4 regions of the Streptomyces sp. NBC_01429 genome follow, and region 2 is predicted to be linked to each of the others. Evidence: riboswitches for the same ligand, from Rfam matches in the RefSeq annotation. Region 2 holds a riboswitch; each other region holds the start of a gene.
The links. A riboswitch is a leader RNA that binds a small molecule or an ion and turns the genes downstream of it on or off. The one in region 2 is predicted to bind cyclic di-AMP.

Region 1 (4,509 bases), 2.0 Mb from region 2:
AGGTCCGCTCCAGCGCCTCCGGAGCCAGCCGGCCCGTCCTGTCCACGCCCTGGCCGAGCCGGACGATCGTCATCCGCCGGTCCAGGTCGGCCAGTTCGCCGGTCTCCGGGTCGGCGTCGGCGACCAGGAGGCGGATCGAGTTCGTACCGCAGTCGATGGCGGCGACCCTGGTCATGCCGTACCTCCCTCGGTGTCCGGAGCCACGGCGGCGCAGGGGCTCACGCACGGGCCCTTGGCCCACCACTCGGGCAGCATCGCGAGCGCCTCGTCGCCCAGCGGGTTCACCCCGGGGCCCGCCGCCAGCGAGTGGCCGACCAGGACGTGCAGGCACTTCACCCGGTCCGGCATGCCGCCCGCGCTGGGGAAGCCCTCCAGCACCTCGATGGCGTCGCGCCGGGCGAGGTAGTCCTCGTGCGCCGCGCGGTAGGCGGCGGCCAGCTCGGGGTCGGTGGCCAGGCGCTCCGTCATCTCCCGCATGACCCCGTTGGCCTCCAGCGTGCCGATGGCCGAGGCCGCGCGCGGGCAGGTCAGGTAGTACGTGGTCGGGAAGGGGGTGCCGTCGGGGAGCCGGGGGGCGGTCTCCACGACGTCCGGCTGTCCGCACGGGCAGCGGTGCGCGATGGCGCGCAGTCCGCGCGGGGGACGGCCGAGCTGTTCCTTGAAGGCCGCGACGTCCGCGTCGGTGGGCTCGGTGCGTTCGGTCTGCGGAGGGGGCGTGTTCATGCCTGCCTTGTTCTGAAAGTTCTGCGGTTGAGGGGTGCGAAGGTCAGCGGCTGGGCGCTACTTGTCCGGTCGGTCCGCGTTGTCCACGCCGTCCATGACATTCGAGTACCAGGGCCGGTCGGCCGCCCCCTGGTCCTCGCGCCGCTCCTTCGCGGTCTCCGGGTCGATCACGGTGTATCCCGTCTCACCCGGCATCAGATAGTGGAGATGCTCGCGGGCCAGCCGCCGGATGTAGGCGTCGTCCTTGAGCCGCGCCTTCTCGTCGCGCAACTCCTCGACCCGGAGCTTCGCCTCGCGGGCCAGCCGCTCCTGGTCGGCGATCTCGTTGCGCTGCGACACGTACTGCCGCATCGGATACGCGAGCGCCACCACGAGCGTGCAGACCACGAGGGCGAGGAAGGCCGCGCGTCCGGTGAGCCGGGAACGGCGGTCCTGCCTGCGGTTCTGCGAGCGGTAGACACGGGCGGCGGTCTGCTCACCGAGCAGCCGCAGCCTGGTAGCGGTGGAGAACCGGTCCCGGTTCCCGGCCATCGCTCGCCTCCCCTGTTACGTGCGTACGTCCCCGGACACGGTACGGGACCGCGGCCGGGGACGTACGGACGACGGGCGGTGGGCCGTCGCCCTCGTACGGGTCGTTCCTGTGACTACTGGTCGGAACGCGTCCACTACCAGTCGTTCGCGGAGCGCATCCTCTTAATCGTTCGCGGAGCGCATCCTCTTAATCGTTCGCAGAGCGAAACCTCGGGAACGCGCTGCGGCCCGCGTACACCGCCGCGTCGTCGAGGATCTCCTCGATGCGCAGCAGCTGGTTGTACTTGGCGACGCGGTCCGAGCGGGCCGGGGCGCCGGTCTTGATCTGACCGCAGTTCACGGCGACGGCGAGGTCGGCGATGGTGACGTCCTCGGTCTCGCCCGAGCGGTGGGACATCATGCACTTGAAGCCGTTGCGCTGGGCCAGCTCGACGGCGTCCAGGGTCTCGGTCAGCGAGCCGATCTGGTTGACCTTGACGAGCAGGGCGTTGGCGGAGCCCTCCTCGATGCCGCGCGCGAGGCGCTCCGGGTTGGTGACGAAGAGGTCGTCGCCGACGATCTGGACCTTGGAGCCCAGCTTGTCGGTGATGACCTTCCAGCCGGCCCAGTCGTCCTCGAAGAGCGGGTCCTCGATGGAGACGAGCGGGTAGGCGTCGACCAGCTCCTCGTAGTACTCGGTCATCTCGGCGGCCGAGCGCGACTTGCCCTCGAACTCGTAGACGCCGTCCTTGTAGAACTCGGACGCGGCGACGTCGAGCGCGAGCGCGATGTCGCGGCCGGGGACGTAACCGGCCTCGTTGATCGCTTCGAGGATGAGGTCGAGCGCGGCGCGGTTGGACTCCAGGTTCGGCGCGAAGCCGCCCTCGTCGCCGAGGCCGGTGGACAGGCCCTTCTGCTTCAGGACCTTCTTGAGGGTGTGGTAGACCTCGGCGCCCCAGCGCAGCGCCTCGGAGAAGGACTCCGCGCCGATCGGGGCGATCATGAACTCCTGGATGTCCACGTTGGAGTCGGCGTGCGAGCCGCCGTTCAGGATGTTCATCATCGGAACGGGCAGCAGGTGCGCGTTCGGGCCGCCGAGGTAGCGGAAGAGGGGGAGGTCCGAGGCTTCGGAGGCGGCGTGCGCGACGGCGAGCGAGACACCGAGGATGGCGTTCGCGCCGAGCGAGCCCTTGTTCTCGGTGGCGTCCAGGTCGATCATCGCCTGGTCGATCAGGCGCTGCTCGGTGGCGTCGTACCCGACCAGCTCCGGGCCGAGCTGCTCGATAACGGCGAGGACGGCCTTCTCGACGCCCTTGCCCAGGTAGCGGCTGGCGTCTCCGTCGCGGAGTTCGACGGCCTCGAACGCACCGGTGGAGGCACCGGAGGGGACAGCAGCACGACCGGTGCTGCCGTCGTCGAGGCCGACCTCGACCTCGACCGTGGGGTTGCCTCGGGAGTCGAGGATTTCCCGGGCTACGACGACGTCGATGGACGGCACGAGCATCTCCTTCTGGGATGTGACGCATGGGCGCAAGCTCTCAGTGGCCTTGCGCCATGAGCCTAACCGGCCCGGGATGATCGGTCGGCCCGAGCCCGCCCCCTATCGTCCCGTACTGACCGGTAACGCCGGAAAGCCGGGCCGTACGGCGCAGACCCCGGCCCGGCGCGTACGGGGGTGAACGCGCCGGGCCGGGGAGATCGGGGTGGTGTGCCCGGGCCGCGCGGGGCGGCCCGGGAGGAGGGTCAGCTCAGGTGGAGCTGCTGGCCCGGGTAGATGACGTCGGCGTCCTTGACGATGTCCTTGTTGAGGTCGAAGACCTTCTTCCAGCCGCCCTCGACCTTGTGGGCCGTGGCGATCTTGGAGAGGGTGTCGCCGGACTTGACCTTGTACTCGCCGTCACCCTTCTTGATCGTGACGGGACGGCTCTGGCTACGCGAGGCGGGCTGCGCCTCGGCGCGGCTCGACTGCGGCTGCGCCTGCTGCTGAGGAGCGGACTGCTGCTTCGGGGCGGTCTGCTGCTTCGGGGCGGACTGCTGCTTGGGGGCCGACTGCTGCTTCGGGGCGGCCTGCGTACCGGAGCCGCCGCTGTACGAGGCGCTCGACAGGTTCACGCCACAGCTCGGCCAGGCACCCTTGCCCTGGCCGGCCAGGACCTTCTCGGCGACGGCTATCTGCTGGGACTTGGACGCCTGGTCGGCGCGGGGGGCGTAGGCGGTGCCGCCGTACGCGGCCCAGGTGGAGCTGGTGAACTGGAGGCCGCCGTAGAAGCTGTTGCCGGTGTTGATGGCCCAGTTGCCGCCGGACTCGCACTGGGCGACCTGGTCCCACTCGGAGGCGGTGGCGGCGGAGGCGGAGGTGGCGCCGATCAGCGGGGCGGCGACGGCGGCACCGGTGATGCCGGCGAGTGTGGCGTAGCGGACCGCCTTGGACGGACGACGGTGCTTGGCCTTGCTGGAAAACAGCAGCATGGAGCATCTCCTCACCGACGCCTACGAGGTCAGCTGTCGGGTTCGGGCCAAGTGAGTTGCCCGGCCGCGTGCTCTCACACGCGGCTTCACCCCAAGCCGTGCCCGGACCGTCTCTCGACGGCCGGGACCGGCGCGAACCTTTGGGTCCCCCGCTCCTGCCTTCGGCGCTTGACGCGACGACTACTCCCCCCGACCGGCGGCAGGATTCGGCGTTCCGGTCGACGGGGCCCGCGGTGCGAGCGGTTCAGACCGTAATCACAGGCCCACCGGTTGTTCAAAGAAGGACATCCGGGAGGAATCGCCCTTCCGGCCCCGGGGGGCCACCCCGTTTCCGCAGGTGGGAGCCGATCGGATCAACCGGCGGGCCAAAAGACCGCAGTTGCGGCAAAGAGACCCTTGTCTCATTTGCGCAGAAGCGGACATAAGGCAGCTAACTGCCCCTCGATCGAGGCCCTTTTGGCCGCGCGGCCACGCCTCTGGCCAGGGCGGAGCGGGGCGCCGTCGGCGTCAACGGCGCCCCGTTCACTCAGACCCAGCCGCCGGCGACCTTCTGGGTGCCGATCACGACGGAGAGGGATTCGCCGCCGACGACGACGGATTCACCCTGACCGGCTTCCTCACCACCCGTCACGCCGGTGAGGCTGCCGCCGGTACGGCCCGAGCCGCCGCCGCGCGAGGCGCGGTCGTCCGGCTCGCGCTCCGTACCCGAATCGGCCGACGCGCCGTCCTCGTTGGCGGCGGCGCCCCGGTGCTTGCCCTTGGAGGGCTCGGTGGTGCCGGAGCCGGAGGGGCTCGCGGAACCGGTGG
Region 2 (4,509 bases):
GTGATGGACGACGCCCACGGCGGCGGCGGGCTCATGTGGGATTTCGGGAAGACACTGGTGAAGCAGGCGGTCGCCAACAGGTAGCCGCCGACCGACGCGACGTTTTGCCTCTGAGGCAAGGGATTTGCCTCAGAGGAAAGATGCTGGCGCAATGGAGGTATGAGCACACCTCCCGCCGGAGAGCCGCCCGACGACCCCACCGACCAGCTGCCCGACGTCGCACCCCGCCTGCGCGAGCTGCGCCGGGGCCGACGGCTCACCCTGGAGGCGGCGGCCCGGCGGGCGGGGCTCTCGCCCGCCCATCTGTCCCGGCTGGAGACGGGGCGCCGCCAGCCTTCGCTGCCCATGCTGCTCGGGCTGGCCCGTATCTACGGTACGACCGTCTCCGAACTCCTCGGGGAGCTGCCGTCGGAACGCGATCCCATAGTCCGGGCCGCCCGGATGGAGCCCGTGGCGGCCGACGGCTGGACGTACCACCAGGCCGGAGCGCCCGGCAGAGCCATGCAGCCGCTGCGGCTCCAGGTGCCGTACGGGGTGCAGGGCGACCTCGTCCGCGTACACCCGGGGGAGGAGTGGCTCTACGTCCTCGACGGGCCGCTGCGGCTGAGCCTCGGGGATGCCGCGCATGTGCTCGGCCCCGGGGACAGCGCGCACTTCGACTCGCTCACCCCGCACCGGATCGCCGCGGCCGGTCCCGGGGGGACCGAGCTGCTCTTCGTCCACACCCTGCTGCAGAGCCCCGCCGCCGAGCTGTGCTTCGGCGGCGAGGTTCATCGCCGCTGACCTGCCGAGAGAGGTCCGCCACCATGCCGGAGACAGAGAAGACCGTGCCCACCACCGAAGCCGCCGGACCCGCCGAGCCCGCGGAACCCGCCGAACCGGAGGCGGCGCCGGACACCGTGCCGGACCGAGCGCCGGACCGAGCGCCGGACCGGGTGCCCGATCGGGTGATGGACGAGGAGAAGACGTTCCCCATGGGGCTGGTCATCCGGCTCTTCGCCTATCTGGTGGCGGGCCATGTCCTCGCCTTCTTCCTCTATCTGCTCTTCACCCTGGGAGCCAAGGGGTAGCGGGCCGGGGCGCCGTCAGCCGTTGCCGCCGCCTTCTTCGAGGAGCCGGTCGCGCAGCCGCTCGCGCGTCTCGGGGGCGAGCCCGAGCCCCTCGGTCAGATAGCGCTCGGTGGTTCCCCAGGTCTTCTCGATGCTCTCGAACGCGGCGGCGAGGTACTCGGCGCGGGCGTCGAAGAGCGGACCGAGCAGCTCCATCACCTCCGGGGAGGTCCCGGCCGGGGAGCTGTCGCTGCGGCGCACCCGGTAGCGGCGGTGCGGATCGTTGGACATCAGGTAGTCGGCCTCGATCGCGTCGGGCTCGACCCCGACCGCCAGCAGGGTCACCGCGATGGAGAGCCCGGCGCGGTCCTTGCCCGCAGCGCAGTGCATGAGCGCGGGGACGGCTTCCTCGGCGAGCGCGTGCAGCACCCGGCTGTGCTCGGCGGTGCGCTCCGTGATGATCGTCCGGTACGAGCCGATCATCCGGGCCGCGGCTTTCCCCTCGGCGAGCAGCGAGCGCAACTGGTCGAGATCGCCGTCCCGGACCATCCGCCAGAACTCCGCGCCGTCGGCCGGGTCGGAGAGCGGGATGTTCACGTGGCGCACACCGGGCAGCTCGACATCCGAGCCGTCCAGCCTCAGATCGGCGGAGTTGCGGAAGTCGAACACCGTGTGCAGCCCGAGGCCGGCGAGGTACGCCGCGTCGGCGGCGGTGGCGTGGGCGAGGTGGCCGCTGCGGAAGAGGACGCCGCCGCGCACCCGCCTGCCGTCCGTGGTCGGCAGGCCGCCCACGTCGCGGAAGTTGCGCACAGCGGACAGCTGGGGTTCTGCCGACGGGACTTGCGGAAGCTGCTGCGTCACGGCGTGCTCCTCCGTGTCTGCCGCCGGCGCGGCTCGCCGACGAAGTCGACTCCTGACCCTACGACATCCGTTCGGGAGTGATCGGAGGTATCGGGTCCGGCGGGACAGGATTCAGATGCCCACCAATCGGACATCGCACGAGGTCGAATATCGCCCTAATAGGGATCTATCCGTATTGCGATGTTATGTATAACCTGCCCTGTTAGCAGGGGAGATGAGAGGTCGCGGGTGAGCAGGATCATATCCGTGACGTTGCGTGGTGACGGTGGGAAGGGGGAGCGCCACCTCGTAAGGGAACCGAAGATCCGTAGTCCACGCAGGGTGACGGGTGGTGCTCGGTGATATTCGAGTGACGGGCCGTGGCTCAAAACAGCCGCTTGTTCCGGCCGTCCGACTCGCTTACGTTCACCCTCAATCCGGACGGAACGCCGAATCCTGCCGCCGACCGGACCACACATCCACCCATCCACGTGTGGCAGGAGCGGGGGACCCAGGTAGTACGCCGATCCGGACACTCCGGAGCGGCTAGGGGTGAAGTCGCGCACCACGCGCGACCGGGCAGCTCCAGCCCGAACCCGACAGCTCACCTCGTAGGCGCCGGAGAGGAACGCACCATGCCCGCCAAGGGTAAGCACCGCCGCCCCAAGGCCAATCCGTTCTCGCGCGGATTCATCGTCGCCGGTACGGGGAGCGCCGCCATCGCGCTGCCGCTCATCGGCGCCACCGGTGCGCACGCGGCCCAGCAGGGCGCCGCACCCGCCGCCGCGCCGCAGGCGGCCCCCGCCACGACGCACACCGCGCCGAGCCTGCCGCTCGCCGCGCAGCAGTCCGCCGTGACCCGGACGACCGCGACGCAGACCGCCGCGCAGGCGACCGCGACGACGAAGAAGACCAAGGTCTACTCCGTGGTCTCCGGCGACTATCTGTCCAAGATCGCGGCGGAGCAGCGGGTACGGGGCGGCTGGCAGCAGCTGTACGAGGACAACCGCCAGGCCATAGGCGGCGACCCCGGGCTGATCCACCCCGGTCTGAAGCTGAGCATCGGCGCGCGGGCGGCCTCGGCGCCGTCCACCACGTCGAGCGGCGCGGCCGAGGCGCCGGCGAAGTCCTCCGGCACCGGCTCCACGGCGCCCAAGTCCTCGGCGCCGAAGTCCACCGCGCCCAAGTCGTCCGGCACCGGCTCCAGCGCTTCCGCGGGCACGTCCACCGGCACCTCCGCCTCCAACACGGCCACGCAGACCACCGGGGCCGGCTTCACCAAGCCCGTCGACGCGTCGATCGGCACCTCCTACCGCGCGGCGGGCGGCAGCTGGTCCAGCGGCTACCACACGGGCGTGGACTTCATCGCCTCGTCGGGCTCCACGGTCAAGGCGATCGGCGCGGGCACCGTCGTGTCGGCCGGATGGGGCGGCTCGTACGGCAACCAGGTCGTCATCCGGCACAGCGACGGCAAGTACTCGCAGTACGCCCACCTGTCGGCCCTGTCCGTCTCCGTCGGCCAGAGCCTCTCCGCCGGGCAGCAGATCGGCCTCTCCGGCGCTACCGGCAACGTCACGGGACCGCACCTGCACTTCGAGGTCCGCACCGGCCCCGACTACGGCTCGGACATCGACCCGATCGCCTACCTCCGCTCGCAGGGCGTCACCGTCTGACCCGTCCGTCCCGACGGCATCCGCCACCCGGCCCGTCACGGCCGTCGCCCGGTACCTCGTACCGGGCGGCGGCCGTTTCCGGCTATTCCCGGTTGGGGGAAACTTGACCGATGGTGTTTCTCACCCCTGGTCAACCCCTCCTTACGGTCGCGTAGGTCACATCCCCGGGTGAAGGATGTCTCGCTGTGGCAAACGATTCGAGAACAAGAAGAAATGATGTGTTCGGGTCGTACGCGGCGATCGGCGACAGTTTCACGGAAGGCGTCGGCGACCCGGGACCCGACGGTCTGTTCGTCGGCTGGGCGGACCGGCTCGCGGTCCTCCTCGCCGACCAACTCCCGCACACCGGTACGACGGTGGACACCGCGCACGGGGACTTCCGCTACGCCAACCTCGCCGTACGCGGCCGACTCCTCGACCAGGTCGTCGAGGAGCAGATTCCCCGGGCGAGGGCTCTCGCCCCGGACCTGGTGACCTTCTGCGCGGGCGGCAACGACATCATCCGTCCCGGCACCGACCCCGACGAGGTGGCCGAACGCTTCGAGCGGGCCGTCGCCGACCTCACCGAAGCCGTCGGCACCGTCGTGCTGGCCACCGGCTTCGACACCCGTGGCGTCCCCGTACTGCGCCATCTGCGCGGCAAGATCGCCACGTTCAACCTCCACACCCGGTCCATCGCCGACCGTTACGGCTGCTCCGTGCTGGACCTCTGGTCCCTCAAGTCGGTCCAGGACAGGCGGGCCTGGGACGGCGACCGGCTGCATCTGTCGCCCGAGGGGCACACCCGGGTCGCGCTGCGCGCCGCCCAGGTGCTCGGGGTCGACGTCCCCGCTGACCCGGACCAGGCATGGCCCCCGCTGCCCCCGCGCGGCACCCTGGAGGAGCGGCGCGACGACATCCACTGGGCGCGCGAGTATCTGGTCCCCTGGATCGGACGCAGGCTGCGC
Region 3 (4,509 bases), 790 kb from region 2:
TGCGGGTCTCCCTGGAGGTCCCCGTCTCCCGGCTGCCCAAGGCGCTCGGCCTGCTCGCCGAGGCACTGCGGGCCCCCGCCTTCTCGGACAGCGAGGTGGAGCGGCTCGTCCGCAACCGGCTGGACGAGATCCCGCACGAGAGCGCCAACCCGGGGCGCCGCGCCGCCAAGCAGCTCTCCAAGGAGCTGTTCCCGGCCTCCCTGCGCATGTCGCGGCCGCGCCAGGGCACCGAGGAGACGGTGGAGCGCATCGACGCGGCGGGCGTACGCGCCTTCTACGAGGCGCACGTACGCCCCGCCACGGCCACCGCGGTGATCGTCGGTGACCTCACCGGCGTCGATCTGGACGGGATCCTCGCCGAAACCCTCGGCGACTGGACCGGCGACACCGCCGCGCCCCGGCCCGCCCCGCCCATCACCGCGGACGACACCGGCCGGGTGGTCATCGTCGACCGCCCCGGCGCCGTCCAGACCCAGTTGCTGATCGGCCGCATCGGCGCCGACCGGCACGACCGCGTCTGGGCCGCCCAGGTGCTGGGCACCTACTGCCTGGGCGGCACGCTCACCTCCCGGCTCGACCGGGTGCTGCGCGAGGAGAAGGGCTACACCTACGGTGTACGGGCCTACGGCCAGGTGATCCGCTCCTCGGCGCCCGACGCGCCGGGCGGGGCGACCGGCGCCGCGATGCTCGCCATCAGCGGTTCCGTCGACACCGCTTCGACGGGTCCCGCGCTGGAGGACCTCTGGAAGGTGCTGCGCACGCTCGCGGCCGAGGGGCTCACCGACGCCGAGCGCGATGTCGCCGTGCAGAACCTGGTGGGGGTGGCCCCGCTCAAGTACGAGACGGCCGCCTCCGTCGCCGCCACGCTCGCCGACCAGGTCGAGCAGTTCCTCCCGGACGACTTCCAGGCCCAGCTGTACGCGCGGCTGGCGACCACCGGCACCGTCGAGGCGACGGCCGCGGTCGTCAACGCCTTCCCGGTGGACCGGCTCGTCACCGTGCTGGTCGGGGACGCCGCGCAGATCAAGGAGCCTGTCGAGGCTCTCGGCATCGGCGAAGTGACGGTTGTCACCGGCTGATCCGGCCCTTTTCGGGAACCCCGGCGACCTCGGTCGCCGGGGTTCCCCCTTTTATGTCAACTTCCCGGACTATGTCCGCTTCCTCAGTGAAAGGCGCAGTCTGTTCTGTGGTGTATGCGACAAAACTGCCTATCTGTTTGGCGATTGAAAGATGAGCCGCTTAGCGTCGGTCCGGCTGTTCGCCCGTTGCGCCGCACCCGTGGCATCGGACAGCCATCGCCGAGTCCCCGTCAGGCGCGAGCCTGGGGAGCCGGGGACCCACTCGTGTCCCTGGGGTGAATCGGACCGCCTTCGCGGGGCTCTGCCCGCGTGGAGGGGCCCGTAGGAGACCTTCCTGCTCCGAACCCGTCAGCTGACCCGGTAGGCGAGAGGGAAGGAAAGGACCAGCCACTTCATGGCGTTCACCCGTGCCACCGGGAAGCACCGTGCCCGCAACGGTAGGAGCCGCAGGGGCGCGAGCGCCGCGGGCGCCGCGACACTCACCGCGACAGGGGTCATCGGAACCCTCGCCGCCTCCCCGGCGCTCGCCGCCGACGCGCGCGTCGAGGCCGCATCGCAGACCGGTCTGGCCCACGCCATCGCCCTCGGCGACTCCCTCCCCGGCGTGATCGACGACCAGGCGGACGCCCAGCGCCACGCCGCCGACCGGGTCGCCAGGATCAAGGCCGAGGCCGTCGCGAAGGCGGAGGCCAGGCGCATGGCGGACGCCCGCGCCAAGGAGATCCGCGCCGAGCGGCAGCGCGCGGCGCGCGCCGCGGAACGCGAGCGCCTCAACACCTTCCAGCTCCCCGTCGCGGGCTCGTACATCACCACCGGGTACCGCACCGGCGGCTCGCTGTGGTCCTCCGGCAGCCACTCGGGCGTCGACTTCCGCGCCGCCACGGGCACTTCGGTCGTCGCCGTCGGCGCGGCCACCGTGGTCGAGGCCGGCTGGGGCGGCTCGTACGGCAACAACATCGTGCTGCGGATGAGCGACGGCACCTACACCCAGTACGGCCACCTCTCGTCCATCGCCGTCTCCGTCGGACAGAGCGTCGCCGCCGGACAGCGGATCGGGCTCTCGGGCGCCACCGGCAACGCCACCGGACCGCATCTGCACTTCGAGGCGAGGACCGGCCAGGAGTACGGCACCGACATGGACCCCGCCGCGTATCTGCGGGCGCACGGCGTCACCGTCTGACGACGCGCGCCGGGCCCCGCCCGGCCGCACCGTCCCGATCCGCCTCCGTTGGCCAAAAGATATCCATGGATTTCGGGCACCCTTCGGAAATTCGCGTTGATTGCAATAGAGTCACGGAACAGGCGTCAATCGGCTGCGTTTCGCGCGGATTAAGGCGGAGGTTCGGACATGCGCATTCCCGCGCACTCGGTATGCACGGCCATTCGCGACGACATCGTCTCCGGCCTGTTCGAGCGGGGCGGCAGACTCACCGAGGAACACCTGGCGCGGCGCTACGGCGTCTCCCGCGTCCCGGTGCGTGAGGCCCTTCGCACGCTGGAGTCGGAGGGCTTCGTGACCACCCGCCGCCATGTCGGCGCGTGTGTGGCCGAGCCCACGGAGCAGGAGGCGGCGGACCTCCTGGAGGTGCGGCTGCTGCTGGAGCCGCTCGGCGCCGCACGGGCCGCCCAGCGCCGTACGGAGGCCCACCTCAAGGTCCTGCGCGGCCTGGTCAGACTGGGGCAGGAGCGGGCCAGGCGCGGCCAGGGCGAGGACCTGCGCTCCCTCGGTGCCTGGTTCCACGAGACGCTCGCCCAGGCATCCGGCAGCCCGGCGCTCACCGCGCTGCTCACCCAGCTGCGGCACAAGATCGCCTGGATGTACCTGGTCGAGCAGCCCGCCCACCCCGTGGAGTCCTGGGCCGAGCACGGCGCGATCGTGGACGCGGTGGCGCGCGGCGACGCCGAGCGGGCGCGGGCCCTCACGGCGCTGCACGCCGAGCGGACCACCGCGGCGCACCGGCTGCGCCGTCCGGAGCGCGGCCGGGAAAAGGTGAGGGCTTCGCAACATGCCGTAAACATCGCGAGCGCTCCGCATTAACAATCACGCCGTATACAAAGACATGAATTGGGCGGGGGATCTTTCTTTGCTGCCCGCGTGAATAAAAGGGAGCCGTGGTCCACTGAATTCCGTGGACCACGGCTCGGTCACGCTGTCACGCTGTTATGAAACGTCCCGCCGTTACGAGATGAGCCGCAGCAGCAGGTTGGGCGAGCCCGTACCGACGCTGGAGAGCGCGCCGGAGGTGGCCCCGCCGGTCAGGGCGCTGAGCACCGCGGCCGGGGTGGCGCTGGTGTGGCCCGCCAGGTAGACCGCTGCCGCGCCCGCCACGTGCGGGGTGGCCATGGAGGTGCCGGAGAGCGTGGCGGTGGCCGTGTCGCTGGTGTTGTAGCCCGCGACGATGGACGAGCCGGGCGCGAAGATGTTCACGGCCGAGCCGTAGTTGGAGTAGCTGGCCTTGGCGTCCGTGCTGGTGGTGGCGCCCACGGTGATGGCGGTGGCGACCCGGGCCGGGGAGTACGAGGACGCCAGGGCGCCGTCGTTGCCCGCCGCGACCGCGTAGGTCACACCGGAGGCGATGGAGTTGGAGACCGCCGTGTCGAGCGTGGTGCTGGCGCCGCCGCCGAGGGACAGGTTGGCGACGGCCGGCTTGACGGCGTTGTTGGTGACCCAGTTGATGCCCGCGATCACCCCGGCGGTGGTGCCCGAACCGCTGCTGTCGAGCACCTTGACCGCCACGACCTTGGCCGACTTGGCCACGCCGTAGGTGGAGCCCGCGATCGTGGTGGCGACGTGGGTGCCGTGGCCCTGGTCGTCGTTGGCCGAGGTGGAGCCGGTGATCGCGTTGTAGCCGTACGAGGCCCGGCCGCTGATCTGCGTGTGCGTGATGCGGACGCCGGTGTCGATGACGTACGCGGTCACCCCGGAGCCCGCCGTGTCCGGGTAGGTGTACGTGCCGTTCAGCGGCAGGGCGGCCTGGTCGATCCGGTCCAGGCCCCAGGGGGCGCTGGTCTGGGTGGCGTCGACCTGGACCTTCTGGTCCTGCTCGACGAGCGCGACGGCCGGGTCGGCGGCGAGACGCTTGGCCTGCGTCTCGCTGAGCTTCGCCGCGTAGCCGTTGAGCGCGCCGTCGAACGTGCGGGCGACCTTGCCGCCGTACTCGGAGACGAGACCCTTGCCCGTCGCCGAGGCCGCGGAGAAGCCGGCCGCTTCCTTGAGCGTGACGATGTAGCTGCCCTCGACCGCGGTGGGGGACCCGGCGTGGAGGATCTTGCCTTCGGCGGGTGCGGCGTGGGCGGGGAGCGCCGCGCCGGTGCCGAGCAGGGCGACAGCGGCTGCCGCGGCGATCGCGGTCGCGAATCTGCGCCGGCTGGAGAGGCTGTTGTCACGTATCACTGTCATCGCGAGGGGTTCCTCCTCGGTGAATTGGCG
Region 4 (4,509 bases), 3.3 Mb from region 2:
TACCGCCGCGTACGACGTCCTCGCCCGGCTCGGCCGGATCGACCCCCGGCTCACCCTCTCCGAACCGGAATGCCGGGCGCTGGAGGAGCACGCCGGGCTCTGGTTCGAACGGGGCGCCGGGCAGGCCCAACTCGTCCAGGCGCTCACCGCCGGATTACCGCCCGTGGTGGCCGCGCCCTACGGGTTCGTACGGGCGCGGCTCCTCGCCAAGCTCCCACCGGCCCCGGCGGAACGGCCGCGCCCGCGCCGGATCATGGAGTGCACCGACTGCGGCGTCCCCGCCGAACCCCGACAGCTGCCGGACGGCCTGTGCCGTGTCTGCCGGGGCGTCCCGGCAGACACAAAACCGTTCGCCCCGCCGGGAGTTGTGCCACCCGAGCACGTCCGCGCCCGCGTGGCCGAACTCCGTACGGCCATGCTGCGCCCCGCGACGGAAACAGGACCAGAAGCAGGACCAGAAGCAGGGGCAGGAACAGGAACAGAGGCTGGAGCCGTCAGGGGTTGATGCCCTTGCCGTTCAGCCAGGACATCGGGTCGATGCCCGCGCCACCGGCCGTGTGGACCTCAAGGTGCAGGTGGGGGCCGGTCACGTTGCCCGTGGCGCCGACCCGGCCGATGACCTCGCCGGTGGAGACCTTCTGGCCCGCCGTGACGGTCATCGAGGACTGGTGGGCGTACCAGATCTCCGTACCGTCATCCAGCTCCAGGACGGTGCGGTAGCCGTACGAGCCCGACCAGCCCGCCGACTTGACCGTGCCGCTGTGCACGGCCTTGACCGGCGTGCCCGTGGGGGCCGCGAAGTCCAGGCCGGTGTGCTGGCCGGAGGACCAGAGCGAACCGGCCTGGCCGAAGGTGGAGGTGATCGTGTACGAGGAGGTGGGGAGGGCGTAGCTGGCGGCCAGCTTGGCGAGGCGTTCCGCCTCGGCCTTCGCCTTGGCCTCCTTCTCGGCCTTCGCCTTCGCCTCCGCGATCTCCTTCTCGGCCGCGGTCTGCTGCTTCTTGGCCTGCGAGGCGGCCTCCACCACGGCGGCGGCCTCAGTGGCGGCCTTCTGGGTGGCGTCGGCCTCGGCCTGCTGCTGCTCGGCCTGCTGGAGGATGCGGGCGCGGAGCGCCTCGCCGGCGTCGGTGGCGCCCTGTTCGGTGTCCGCGACCGTCAGGCCGGCGGAGGTGAGGGGGGCCTGCGCCAGGACCTGCGACGCGGTGTCCTTCTCGGCGGTGGAGGAAGAGCCCATCCCCGGAAGGGACTTGGCGTCCGGAAGATTGTCCGCGATGACATCGGGCAGGGATATGGAGACGGCGGGCTTGTCCTGGGCCGTGGCGATGCCTCCGGCGCCGACGGCGGCGATGACACCCACGCCGAGGACCGTGGAGCTGCGGGCGAGCCCGCGCTGCTTGGCGACGCGGTGCCTGCCGCGGACGGGGCGGACGGTCTCCTCGGTGGGATTCCACTCCCCCCAGGCCCTCTCCGCCTCGCCGCCTTCACCTCGGCCATGGCCGAAGGAGTGGTTCTCGGGTGCGACGGTTGCTACGGGCCCATCGAGGGCAGGCTTGTTGGACGCCACTGGGGCGCGCTCCTTTCCTTCCTTCTCGCCTACCGGGTTAGCTGACGGGTTCGGAGCAGGAAGGTCTCCTACGGGTGTTCACGCTGCCCGCGCAAGGCAGCGAAAGCTCCCGATTCACCCCAATTGGTGGTTCCCCGGTTCCCTTGCGGGATTCGGCGCGTGCGCACGGTGCCATCTCTGGCGACGGCTGGGACAACCGCGCTGCGTTATCGAACGTTAATAGAGACCAGGGCGTTATTCCAAGCTGTTCCCGATGATCGTTAACAACTTCGCATCGGACACACCGGGACACAAGAACGCGCAAGCGGGCGAGTTGACCGGTCATCCGGGGCCTGCGCGTTTCTGACGGTGTGTCACCTGTTATGCGGAGGGGCACGCGCCGATCACACAGCGTGCCGACTCCCTGCGGGATGAGGGAGTGTCAGCCCTTGCGGCCCGGGAGGAGCATGTCCAGCGCCTGGGAGCGCTGTGCGACGAGGTCGTCGTAGGTGCCGTCGCGCTCGGCCCAGCGGTGCATGAGGACGCCCTCGACCAGGATCTCGTCAGGGGTGGGGTTCCTCGCGAGCAGCCCCATGACCTCGGTGGCGAAAACGTCGACTGGCAGCGCGCGCGGGTTCGCCTTCTCCTGTCCTGCCACGGCGACGGCCGGCGGGACCAGCTCGACGACGCTGACACCGGTGCCGTCGAGTTGCGCGCGCAGTGCCTCGGAGTAGGCGTGCACACCGGCCTTTGAAGCGGCGTAGGTGGGCATGGGCGCGAACGGCAGGAAGGCGATGCCGGAGGTGACGGTGACGAAGGTGCCGGCGCCACGTTCGAGCAGGTGCGGGGTGAAGGCGTCGATGACGCGGATGGTGCCGACCAGGTTGGTGTCGATCGTCGTACGCGCCGCCTCGAAGTGCGCCGGGTCGCGCAGGTCCTCCAGGAGCATGACGCCCGACATGGTCACCACGGTGTCCAGCTCGGGGTACGCGGCGAGTACGGCGTCACGGGCGCGTGCGACGGAGGCACCGTCGGTGACGTCCACGGCGAAGGTGCCGAAGCCCTCGTCGGAGAGTGCGGAGAGCGCCTCGGCGCCGCGACCGCCGACAGCCACGGTGCTGCCCGCCGCGGCGAACCGCCGGGCCAGTTCCCGGCCGATGCCCGAGGTTCCGCCGACGACGAGAACGGCACGGTCGGAGAGATCCATGAGGTCTTCCCTTCGGTTCGGAGCACCGCGGTTCGGAGCACCGCGGTGCGGAAGCGCCCGCGGCGGTCAGGCCGGCGGCGCCACGCACGCCGTACGGCGTCGGCGATGCTCTCTGTCTTCTCAAGCAGTGATGCCACAAGTCTTGACGGAATCCGCCGGGTGCGGCAGAGCCCCCGTCTTCCCTGGTCCTGCCAGGGCCCCCTCTGGGACACGCGCACCGCCTTACGGTGGTCGGTATGAAGGATCCGGAATCCGGCAACCGGCTCGGCGACTACCTCCGCGCCCGGCGTGAGCTGGTCTCCCCGGCGCAGGCAGGGCTCCCGCCCGGCGGCAACCGCCGCGTACCCGGCCTGCGCCGTGAGGAAGTCGCCCTGCTCGCCGGAATCAGCGCCGATTACTACCTGCGCCTGGAGCGTGGCCGCGACAAGAACCCCTCGCCCCAGGTGCTCGCGTCACTCGCGCGCGTCCTGCGGCTGGACGACGTCGAGCGGACGTATCTGCTCGGCCTCGCGGGAGCGCGCCCCAGAGCGCCGCGCCGCAAGCGGCCCGAGCACGTACCGGCACGGGTGCACCAGCTCCTCGCCCAGCTCCGGATCCCCGCGTTCGTCGAAGGCCGCGCCTTCGACGTCCTGGCCTCCAACCCCATGGCCCTCGCGCTCTCTCCGCGCCTGCGGCCCGGCCAGAACCGGCTCCGTTCCCTCCTCCTCGACCCCGAGGAACATGCCTTCCACCAGGACTGGGCAGAAGCCGCCGCCGGCTTCGTCGCAGCTCTGCGCACCACCATCGGGGACGACACCGACAACCCCCGGTTCGTCGAACTCGTCGGCGAACTCGCCCTGTCCAGCCAGCGGTTCCGCACCCTGTGGGCCCGCCACGACGTCCGCGGCCTCGACGGAGGCACCACCACCGTCCACCACCCCGTCGTCGGTGAACTACGGCTCCACCGCGACAAACTCCCCATCGACGACGTCATCCTCGTCGTCTACTACCCCGACCAGGACAGCGAGAGCGACGAGAAGCTGCGCCTGCTCGCCGCACTCCCGGCGACCGAACCCGTGGTCACTGTTCGCCCTCCCCCGTGACGTCCTTCCCCAGGACGACCTCGCGGAAGAACGGCCGCGCGGAAGAACGGCCGCGCGGGAGAACAGCCCTCACGGGACGATCGGCATCGTCCTGCGCCGCTCCGGCTGCGTCGGCGAGGGCCTGCTGACGGCGAGCAGCGCCATGTCGTCCTGGCTCCCGCCGCCCGTGTGCAGCCGTACGTCGTCGATCAGCGCCTGGAGCAGTTCGTCGGGCCCCGGGAAGATCCGCCCGTCGAGCCGGTCGCGCGGCGCGTAGAAGACGCCCTCGTGGTCGCGCGCCTCGGTGAGTCCGTCCGTGTAGAAGAGCAGCATCGCGCCGTCGGGGTACGCGTTCTGCTCGGCGCGGTCGGGCCACGAGCCCAGCTCGCTCATCCCGAGGGGGAGCGCGGGATCGCTCGGCACCAGCATCCTTACGCCCCCGTCACCGCATATGAGCAGCGGCTCGGGATGGCCGCGGTTGAGCAGCCGCACCACTGCCTCGCCGTGCGGGATCTCGGCGAGCACGGCCGTGGTGAACCCCTCGAAGACATCGACCCCGGCCCGCCGCGTCCCCTCCCGCAGCAGGGCGCGCTCCAGCCGCTGCGCCACGCCCTCCAGGGACGCCTCCTGCTCGGCGGCCTCGCGGAAGGCCCCGATGAGCACGGCCACCGCCTCGACCGCCTCCAGCCCCTTCCCCCGT

Region 1: another riboswitch for cyclic di-AMP. It lies ahead of OG627_RS12820 (transglycosylase family protein); the one in region 2 lies ahead of OG627_RS04280 (M23 family metallopeptidase).
Region 3: another riboswitch for cyclic di-AMP. It lies ahead of OG627_RS07295 (M23 family metallopeptidase); the one in region 2 lies ahead of OG627_RS04280 (M23 family metallopeptidase).
Region 4: another riboswitch for cyclic di-AMP. It lies ahead of OG627_RS18670 (M23 family metallopeptidase); the one in region 2 lies ahead of OG627_RS04280 (M23 family metallopeptidase).

What each region holds. Positions count from the first base shown of each region.
Region 1 is NZ_CP109599.1:3,023,327-3,027,835, forward strand. It holds gene OG627_RS12800 (Ppx/GppA phosphatase family protein) at 1-175, opposite strand, end outside; gene OG627_RS12805 (DUF501 domain-containing protein) at 172-723, opposite strand; gene OG627_RS12810 (FtsB family cell division protein) at 781-1,254, opposite strand; gene eno (phosphopyruvate hydratase) at 1,442-2,737, opposite strand; gene OG627_RS12820 (transglycosylase family protein) at 2,977-3,699, opposite strand; cyclic di-AMP (ydaO/yuaA leader) riboswitch at 3,706-3,879, opposite strand; gene OG627_RS12825 (transglycosylase family protein) at 4,229-4,509, opposite strand, start outside.
Region 2 is NZ_CP109599.1:989,984-994,492, reverse strand. It holds gene OG627_RS04300 (aspartate aminotransferase family protein) at 1-84, shown strand, start outside; gene OG627_RS04295 (helix-turn-helix domain-containing protein) at 160-783, shown strand; gene OG627_RS04290 (DUF6126 family protein) at 951-1,070, shown strand; gene OG627_RS04285 (tyrosine-protein phosphatase) at 1,086-1,910, opposite strand; cyclic di-AMP (ydaO/yuaA leader) riboswitch at 2,360-2,522, shown strand; gene OG627_RS04280 (M23 family metallopeptidase) at 2,525-3,562, shown strand; gene OG627_RS04275 (SGNH/GDSL hydrolase family protein) at 3,748-4,509, shown strand, end outside.
Region 3 is NZ_CP109599.1:1,775,875-1,780,383, reverse strand. It holds gene OG627_RS07300 (M16 family metallopeptidase) at 1-1,079, shown strand, start outside; cyclic di-AMP (ydaO/yuaA leader) riboswitch at 1,287-1,461, shown strand; gene OG627_RS07295 (M23 family metallopeptidase) at 1,474-2,259, shown strand; gene OG627_RS07290 (GntR family transcriptional regulator) at 2,428-3,117, shown strand; gene OG627_RS07285 (S8 family peptidase) at 3,259-4,479, opposite strand.
Region 4 is NZ_CP109599.1:4,270,737-4,275,245, reverse strand. It holds gene OG627_RS18675 (hypothetical protein) at 1-505, shown strand, start outside; gene OG627_RS18670 (M23 family metallopeptidase) at 495-1,562, opposite strand; cyclic di-AMP (ydaO/yuaA leader) riboswitch at 1,574-1,730, opposite strand; gene OG627_RS18665 (SDR family oxidoreductase) at 1,984-2,748, opposite strand; gene OG627_RS18660 (helix-turn-helix transcriptional regulator) at 2,985-3,830, shown strand; gene OG627_RS18655 (PP2C family protein-serine/threonine phosphatase) at 3,900-4,509, opposite strand, start outside.